DNA from 2 places in the Rhodopseudomonas sp. BR0G17 genome. Region 2 is predicted to be linked to the other one. Evidence: riboswitches for the same ligand, from Rfam matches in the RefSeq annotation. Region 2 holds a riboswitch; the other holds the start of a gene.
The links. Region 2 has a riboswitch for cobalamin ahead of DY467_RS12065 (hypothetical protein). Riboswitches for the same ligand answer to the same signal wherever they lie in the genome.
Positions count from the first base shown of each region.

Region 1: it holds a riboswitch for cobalamin, as region 2 does, so the genes downstream of both, DY467_RS13275 (cysteine-rich small domain-containing protein) here and DY467_RS12065 (hypothetical protein) in region 2, are expected to answer to the same signal.

Region 1 is NZ_QUML01000014.1:82,729-87,296, reverse strand. Features, by position in the region: gene DY467_RS13290 (substrate-binding domain-containing protein) at 1-222, opposite strand, end outside; gene DY467_RS13285 (MarR family winged helix-turn-helix transcriptional regulator) at 382-825, shown strand; gene DY467_RS13280 (acyl-CoA dehydrogenase family protein) at 988-2,133, shown strand; gene DY467_RS13275 (cysteine-rich small domain-containing protein) at 2,200-2,535, opposite strand; cobalamin riboswitch at 2,727-2,925, opposite strand; gene DY467_RS13270 (histidine phosphatase family protein) at 2,978-3,553, opposite strand; gene DY467_RS13265 (Crp/Fnr family transcriptional regulator) at 3,731-4,462, shown strand; gene DY467_RS13260 (Crp/Fnr family transcriptional regulator) at 4,478-4,568, opposite strand, start outside.
Region 2 is NZ_QUML01000012.1:142,644-147,211, reverse strand. Features, by position in the region: gene DY467_RS12085 (cobalt-precorrin-6A reductase) at 1-402, shown strand, start outside; gene cobJ (precorrin-3B C(17)-methyltransferase) at 369-1,130, opposite strand; gene DY467_RS12075 (precorrin-2 C(20)-methyltransferase) at 1,127-1,855, opposite strand; gene DY467_RS12070 (precorrin-8X methylmutase) at 1,852-2,481, opposite strand; gene DY467_RS12065 (hypothetical protein) at 2,478-3,041, opposite strand; cobalamin riboswitch at 3,152-3,351, opposite strand; gene tcuB (tricarballylate utilization 4Fe-4S protein TcuB) at 3,439-4,568, opposite strand, start outside; gene tcuA (FAD-dependent tricarballylate dehydrogenase TcuA) at 4,562-4,568, opposite strand, start outside.

The sequences.
Region 1 (4,568 bases), on a different contig from region 2:
CAGCGCCGCATTGGTCGAGGCCGGCCCCCACAGCCCAGGCGAGCCCTGGAAGGTGACGAAATTCGCAACGCGAAGCTTGTTGCGTGCGCGGCGCGAGGCCGCGCCGCCGCCGTCTCCCGGCCCTTCCACCCAACGCGCGTCGGTAAGCGCGCCGCGCTCGAGAAAGCCGAGCGGCGGCACTCCATAGGCGCCACTATGTCCGAGATCGACAGCCGAAAGCACGCCCTCTCCTGCCTGGTGCGGGTGATCCCCGCCGAAGTCCCCTCCCCGGGTTCGACGATCGATGCTATTCGAAAATATTGAATCTTCAAGGATTGCTGTGCATATAGATGCAGCAAACTGCGCATCCGATTCACTCAGACGGAACGATAAAGTCTCATCGTGGCCAAATCGCCGACCCGCAATCCGCCGATCACCGAACACCTCGCCTATCTGCTGGCGCAGGCAAATCGGGAGATCAACCGCCAGCTCGAAGCACGGCTACGCAGCGAAGGGGTGCCGGTCGAGCAATGGCGCATCCTCAAGGTGCTATCCGACGGCAAGGGCCATTCGATGGGCGAACTCGCCGAGGCGGTGCTGCTCAATCATCCGACCCTGACCAAGATGATCGATCGGATGGTTTCGGATTCGCTGGTGTATCGCGTCCAGGATCCGGAGGATCGCCGCAAGGTGCTGATGTACACCTCCGACCGCGGCAAAGCTCTGACCCAGCGTCTCAACGCGCTGGCGCTGAGCCAAGAGGCGCATATCGCCGAAAATTACGGCGACAAGGCCACCGCCGAGCTGAAGCGGCTGCTTGAAAGCCTGATCGACAGCGCCACCTGAGTGCCTCCATCGTCGCGCATGCTGCGGCTGCGAACAGCGCAGCCGCCTGCAGCGACACGCCGCAAGATACGGCGGTCGCAACGTCTATCCTGCACCGCCGAACTGGCCTAGATCAGCGGGCGATGCGCCGTGCCAAGCGGCCGCCCATTCGAGTGAGGAAACATGGAATACCGATCGCCCTGGATGACCGAAGAGCTGGACACGTTCCGCGACCAGTTTCGCAAATTCCTCGCCAAGGACCTCGCGCCGGATGGCGACAAGTGGCGCAAGCAGAAGATGGTCGATCGTTCGGCCTGGCTGAAGCTCGGCGAGATGGGGGCGCTGTTGCCCAGCGTTCCGGAAGAGTACGGCGGGCTCGGAGCCAGCTTCGCCTATGATGCCGCGGTCTATGAGGACATGGAGAAGATCGTTCCGGACGCGCTGTCCGGCGTCACCGTGTCGAGCGGCATCGTGGCGCACTACATCCTCAACTACGGTTCGGAAGAGCAGAAGCGGCGTTGGCTGCCCGGCATGGCGCGCGGCGAGCTGATCGGCGCGATCGCGATGACCGAGCCCGGCACCGGCTCCGATCTGCAGAGCGTGCGCACCACCGCCAAGCTCGACGGCGACGACTACGTCATCAACGGCCAGAAGACATTCATCACCAACGGCCAGAACTGCGACCTGATCATCGTGGTTGCCCGCACCGGCGGTGCCGGCGCCAAAGGGCTGTCGCTGATCGTGCTGGAGACCAAGGACAACCCCGGCTTCAAGCGCGGCCGCAACCTCGACAAGATCGGCCTGCACGCCTCCGACACCTCCGAGCTGTTCTTCGAGAATGCCCGCACGCCGAAGGAGAACCTGCTCGGCGGCGAAGAGGGCAAAGGCTTCGTGCAGCTGATGCAGCAGCTGCCGCAAGAGCGCCTGATCATCGCGATCGGCGCCGTGGCGGCGATGGAGCGCGCGGTCGCGCTGACTTCGGACTATACGCGGGAGCGCAAGGCGTTCGGCCAGCCGATTATCGAATTCCAGAACACAGCTTTCACGCTCGCCGAACGCAAGACCGAAGCCTTCATTGCGCGGGTGTTCGTGGATTACTGTCTGGTGCAACTGATCGCCGGCAATCTCGATGCGGTGACCGCCTCAATGGCGAAATGGTGGACGACGCAGAAGCAGGTCGAGACCGTGGACGAGTGCCTGCAACTGCACGGCGGCTACGGCTACATGCAGGAATACCCAATCGGCCGGATGTTCATCGACTCGCGGATCCAGAAGATCTACGGCGGCACCAACGAGGTGATGAAGCTGTTGATCGCCCGCTCGCTCTAACGCGAAAAATGCCAGCGCCTCCGCTACTGCTGTAATCCAGCGATGCGGAGGCGGCGGCAATGTTTTTTAGTCGCCGCTTTCCGAGACTTCGCGCTTGAGGCGGCGCGGATCCTGGGACTGGCTGTCCCAAGGCACTGGCCGCTCCAGCCAGCGCTGGATGAAATTCCACGACCGCCGATAGCCGTTGTGCGGCAGGGTGCAGTCCGAACAATCCTTGCGCGTCAGCCCATTGCGATCGACGAAGGTCTTGTAGGGGCCGGGGCACTGATAGGCGCTCAGCGGGCAGTAGCAGAACAGGCAGTTGAATTCCCGCTCGACGCCGCGATGGCACGGCAGAAACGGGCAGGCCTCGTTGGTGAAGCCCTTGAAGGCTTCGTTGGTAGTTGTGTCTTTCGGCTCCATGACCGTTCCCTCGCGCCGCAGCAATGGCCGCCGGCTCAATCGCGGCGGCGCTGTGGCTGGTTCTGATTGAAGGGGGATGAGTGCTAGGCGATGCCAAGCGTCGCGTGACGCCTATCGCGGCTGCACGCGGCTTAGCCTTGCTAAGAGAATTCGGTCATCGCTGCTCCGCTCTCGACCCGCCGTCGATCGGTTAGATGCTTCCGTCTTCGGCCGGTCTCCTGGCTCACGGATGTCGCCTGGATCGCCTTCCCGACGCCGTTGGCGTCAGTGGCATATGATCCGGACAGATCCGCTTACAGTTGCGGGGGCAGCTACGGATTTGGCGAAAAACACCGCACCGTATTCCCAGTTTCACCTCGCACGCGAGGCACCGAAGACGTCAAAACCAGAGCACGGGGCTGCAGCCTGTGCAAGCAAAAAGGCCTCGTTCTAAACGGCCAGCCTAACCCACTACACGATTGACCCAGACGATCCGCCAGCCGGACGAGCCCAGCCGATCGATCTGGGTCAGCGACAGCGGATCAATCACAAAGCTCAGCGCAACCTCGGGGGATGTCTTAAGAGCAATCGCCAGAACGGCGCGAATGGTGCCGGAGTGTACCACCAGCACGACGTCACCACCGGGCAGCCGCGCCAGCCCCTGCCGCACCCGCTCGATCTGGTCGACAAAGCTCTCGCCGCCCGGCGGCGCCAAGCGCGCCGCATCTTGCCAGAACGCATCGTAGGCAGGGCCGAGTTCACGCGACAGATCGTCGTGGCGGCGCCCGGTCCAGGTGCCAAAATCCTGTTCGCGGAAATCGGGTTCGAGCATCGCATCGAAGCCGAGCGCTGCGGCGGTCTCGCGCGTGCGCCGGCTCGGGCTGGCGACCACCGTCGCATCGTGCGGCAGTTTTTCGCCTAGCGCAGCGAGCACCGCAGTGTCACCGAGATCGACCGGCGCCTCGGGAGCGTGAATCACGCCCTTTGGCCCATCCACCGGCGCATGCCGCACCAGCCACAGCCGGCTGAAGTCGCTCATCGGTCATCCTCGCGCAGTCATGATCCGACCGACAGAGCACGTCGGAGCCATGCCTCGCAAGCGACGACGAAAACGGCCGCCCGGCGTTCGAAAAAATAGCAACCTCTGCCGCCTCTCGGAGTTGAAGCCCCCAAGTTCCATCAACCCTATCAGATGATCTAACTTGAAAGGCGGACCATGAAGGATGTCCATCGCGTCCTGATCGACAAACTGCGCGAGCATTCCCGTCTGTCGGCCGATGACCTCACCGCAATCCGCAATTTGAGTTTTACGCTGCGGGAGCTCGAGAGCAGCGAGGATCTGATCCGCCAAGGCGAAACGCCGAAGGGCGCCGCGCTCGTCGTCGAAGGCATGGTCGGGCGGTATCATTTGCAGCGAAACGGCCGCCGCCAATTCCTGTCGTTTCACATGGTCGGCGACCTGCCGGATGCGCAGGGGATTTTTTTGGAGCGGATGGATCATTCGTTGTGCGCGATCGGGCATGCGGTGACGGCGATCATTCCGCACCGGGAGATCCTGCGAATGTTTGAAGCCCGGCCCGGGCTCGGCTTTGCGATTTGGCGCGAAACCCTTGTGGATGCGGCGATTTTCCGCGAAGCGATCACCAACAATTCGGCCCGGACGATGAAAGCGCGGATGGCGCATCTGTTCTGCGAATTGTTCTACCGCGCCGAGGTCTCTAAGCTGACCGACGGTAACTCGATGCAGCTCCCGATCAGCCTCGCCCAACTCGGCGACACGCTGGGCATGGCGATCGCGACCGTCAACCGCACGATCTCGTCGTTGCGGGCATCGAAGACGATGGACTTCCGCTATGGGGTTCTGACGATCCGCAACTGGCAGGGGCTCGCCAAGATCGGCGAATTCGATCCCGGCTACCTGCACCTGAAGCGCGCACCGGCGCGCTGAAGCCATCTCACAAAGTTACGCGGCAGCGTCGTCCGGCTCGGGATAGACGCCGCGCAGCACCACGTCGAAGTGCTCCTTCACCGCATCATTGCAGCGGCAGGCCCGC
Region 2 (4,568 bases):
GTCGGCGCGCTTGGCGCTGCGCCGCGGCGGGTGTTTCTCGGCATCGGCCGCCAGAACCTCGAACTGTTCGCGGCGCAGCCGCAGCACGCTTATCTGGTGCGGCTGGTCGATCCACCGCGCGGGCCGCTGCCGTTGCCGAACGTCGATATCGTGGTGGCACGTGGACCGTTCGATCTCGGCGGCGACCGCGCGCTGCTGCAGGCGCACCGCACCGAGATCGTCGTCGCCAAGAACGCCGGCGGCGACGCGGCCGTCGCCAAGATCACCGCGGCGCGCGAACTCGGGCTGCCAGTGATCATGGTGAAGCGGCCCGCGGTGCCGGATCGGTGCTGTGTCCCAATGGTCGCCGACGTGATGGCCTGGCTCGGTCACGACAGCGCTCCGGAGAACCGCGGGGTGTAGACGAAAGCGGTGCCGCTGCTGCGCGGAATGATTCTGGTCTGCGATGAGCCGATCATCACCAGCGTGCGCATGTCGGCGCGTTGCGGCACAGCATCGCCGAGCGGCATCACGTCGATGCGCTCGCGCGGATCGCTGACGGCAGTCGCAAAGATCACCGGCACGGATGCCGGATGGATGCTGCGCAATAGCTCAAACGCGCGGCCGAGCTGCCAGGGCCGCGCTTTCGAGATCGGGTTGTACAGCGCGATCACAAAGTCGGCTTCGGCCGCCGCGCGCAGACGCTTCTCGACCGTTTCCCACGGCTTGAGATTGTCCGACAGGTTGATCGCGCAGAAATCGTGGCCGAGCGGCGCACCGATCCGCGCTGCAGCGGCGAACATTGCGCTGATGCCGGGAAGCACGCGAATGTCGAGCTCCCGCCAAGCTGCATCGCCGGCCTCGATCGCTTCGAACAGCGCCGCCGCCATCGCGAACACGCCGGGATCGCCGGAGGAGACGATCACAACATGCCGGCCGTCACCTGCCAGCCGCAGCGCGAAGCCGGCACGATCGAGCTCCTCGCGATTATCGGAAGCGTGCCGCTGCAAGCCGTCGCGTTCGGCGACGCGCGCCACATAGGGCGCGTAGCCGACGATGTCGGTGGCGCGTGCCAGTGCTGCGCTGACTTCGGGCGTGATCAGTTCTTGCGCGCCGGGCCCAAGGCCGGCAACCACCACAGATCCGGTCATGGCCGTCGCCCTTGTCCGTGAACCAGCACGATCGAGAAGTAGGGGGCGTCGTCGGTGGTCTTGTCGGCGAGCGGCATCACCACCTGATCGTCCATCGCGCCGCGCTCGACATAGATCGCGCGATCGAGCAGGCCGGCGTCGTCGAGCGCGCGGCGTACCTTGGGCAAATTGCGGCCGAGCTTCATGATCACGATCGCATCGCCAGCGGCGAGCGCCGCCTTCAGTCGCGCCGGCCCGAGCGTCGCCGGCACCACGCAGAGCACGTCATCACCATAAGTGATCGGCGTTCCGCTCGCGGTCCAGCACGCCGCCATGCCCGAGATGCCGGGCACGACTTCGACAGGCACGCGCGGCGCCAGCCGGCTGTGCAGATGCATGAACGAGCCGTACAGGAACGGATCGCCTTCACACAGCACGACGACGTCGCGGCCTTGCGCGATGTGTTCGGCGAGCCGCGCGACGCATTGTTCGTAGAAGCTGCGCAGCGTCGCCGCATAGGCCGGATCGTCGAGCGCAATCTCGGTCGTCACCGGATAGTCCATCGGCTCTTCGATCACACCGTCCGCCAACAGACCGTCGGCGATGCGGCGCGCGTGGCCGGGGCGTCCGGCTTTGCGGAAGTACGCGACCACCTTGGCGGCGCCGACCAGCCGCGCGGCGCGGACGCTCATCAGGTCGGGCGCGCCGGGGCCGACGCCGACGCCGTAAACTGTCGGCGCGCTCATTCGCGTTCGCTCGCCAGCGCGTTGATCGCCGCAGCCGTCATCGCGCTGCCGCCGCGCCGGCCGCGCACGATCACGCAAGGCGACGGCGAGTCCGTCAGCAGTGCGTCCTTGGATTCGGCCGCGCCGACGAAGCCGACTGGGATGCCGATAATGGCAGCGGGCAGCGGTGCGCCGGGCTCGGCGAGAATTTCGAGCAGGCGGAACAGCGCGGTCGGCGCATTGCCGATCGCCACCACAGCGCCCTGCATCCGGTCGCGCCACAGTTCGAGCGCGGCGGCCGATCGGGTGGTGCCGAGCTTTGCGGCGAGGGCCGGAACACCAGGATGGCTCAGCGTGCAGATCACTTCGTTGTCGGCCGGCAGCCGCTTGCGGGTGACGCCGTTGGCGACCATCTGCGCGTCGCACAGGATCGGCGCGCCGGCCTGCAGCGCGGCGCGACCGGCCGATACAAAGCCGGGCGTGAACGCGATGTCGTCCGCAACCTCGACCATGCCGCTGGCGTGAATGATGCGCACCGCGATCTTCTCCTCGTCGCGCGTGAACCGATCGAGCGCGGCTTCAGCGCGGATAATGGAGAACGACTGACGATAGATCGCGTCGCCGTCCTTTTCGTAAGCGTAAGTCATCGGGCGGCGTCCTCGATCAGCTCGGGGAGAAGGGATGGGGGCTGCTCTGTGTCGGCGACTGCGCTGCCGCTTGAAGTCTCCATCGCGGAGATGCTGAGCCCCGCGGCGAGGGCGAACTGCATCAGGATGGCGCGTGCGGCATGGCCGGCGCGCTGCGCGTACAGCCTATTGAGGCGACGAAGCGTGGTCGGCGGCAGGTTGGTGATCAGTTCGCTTGGAACGTCGGGCTGCTCTCGAGCGCTTAGGACCGCGAAGGCCATCCGCCGGCTGCCGGCGAACGCGGTGGTCGGTTCGACGGCTTCACGGTCGGAATGCGCCTGATCCGGCAGCACGATCAGGATTGCGCGCGGCAGCGACGAATCGAGGGAGCGCTCGCACGCGTGCGCGGCGAAAGAGGCGAGATCGCTGGTGTGCAACCGGGGCGGTCCGCCGGGCCATGACTGAGCGAAATCCGCCAGCGTCGCGGCGCAGGGCGACAGCACCACGATTTCGGCGGCGGCTGGCCGAAGCGACAGCTGAGAACCGGCGGAGACACCGGGATGGAGCGCAGTGGGCGGCATCGCGCCGAATCTCGTCGGTTGGCCATCGCGGGCGATGGCTCAAAACCGGCGAACGGACCTGCACTCCGGACCGCCGAAAGACATCCCGGGGCACCCCGCCCGAAACGACGTCAACATAGCAGGCGACGGCAGGTCTCCTGGCTCACGGGTCTTCGCCGATGCAGCCTTCCCGGAATATCTCCAGTGGCGTGTTGCGTCGGCTAACCGTTTACAGTTGCGGGGGCAGCTTCGGCTCGACCGCGGGCAGCGATCTTCCGATATTCCCTCTTCGTCCTGTCCGAGGACAGGACACCGTCGGCGCGGGATGTTTGGGACGGAAACGGCAAACTGTCAATCGACCATCATTGGCAACTGGCCGCCAAGAGCCGTCATCAAATTCGCGCCAGCTTGATCGGGATCAAGGCGTATCGCCCGAGGCCTCCGGGGCTCGCGCCAACGAGCTGCGGCGGCTATCGATCGCCGCACGCAGCAGCGCCGCCGCCCGGAACGGCGCGTGCAGCGCTTTGCTGAACGGCAGCGCGGCGAACAGGCCGAACACCAGCCCGAGATGGGTGGTGAGCAGTAGCCCCATCGCCAGCGTGCTGCGGAAGCCGAGCACCGCGAGCCCACTGGCGCCGACGAGGGCCAGCAGGATGAGAAAAGCGACGTTCAGCCTAGTCTCGCCGCGATCGCTCGGCTCGTGGTCGGCCCGCGCTTCCAATGCCAGCAGTCCCACCGCGCCGACGGTCATCGTCACGCCGCCGACGAGCCCGAGCATCACCGGCAGGCTGACGACCGGGTAGGGCGCTACGACGCCGAGCAGATGATGATAAGTGGCGGCCACGATTGTCGACAGGCCGCTGAGCACGAAGCCGCCGGCGGTCAGATGGTGTAAGATCCGTCGCCGCTGCGAGGTGCGCTCATCATGGTTGTGGCAGCCGGGACCGCCGCCGCCGAGATGGCGCAGCGTGATGATGTCGGAGAGGGCAGCGGGCAGCGCGCGGACGATCTCGCGGACCGTCATCCCCGGCGCGATCGTATGCCAGTATCGCAGCGTCGCCAGCGTGACCGCGATCACCGCCCAGGCGAAGGTGCCGCCCGCGAGTCCGGCCATCGCCGGCCACGGCAGCACGCGATAGAACGCGCCTTCGCCCGCGTGGGCGGTTAGCAAGGTTGCCGATGAGTCCGTGCCCAGTACGAGGCCAAAGGTGATCAGCAGCGCGAGCGCGACGGTGGCGGGTACTGCGAGCGATGAGGCGCGAAAGACGCGCCCAAGCGCGGGCGGCCACAAATGGTCTGCATAGGAGCGCTGCCGCAGTTCGGCGAACGTCGCCGGCAGATTGACGGCGAACGGATGTGGTGGTGTGTACTGGCAATCATGCCAGCAGCCCTGGCAGTTGTGGCACAGGTTCGACAGGTAGCTGACGTCGGTCAGGCTGAAGCCGTGCTTGCCGTCGATCGCTGGAAACACCGGGCAGAGCCCATCGCAATACATGCAGGCGCTACAGATCCGCAGCACGCGCTCGGCCTCTGAGATCGGATCACCCG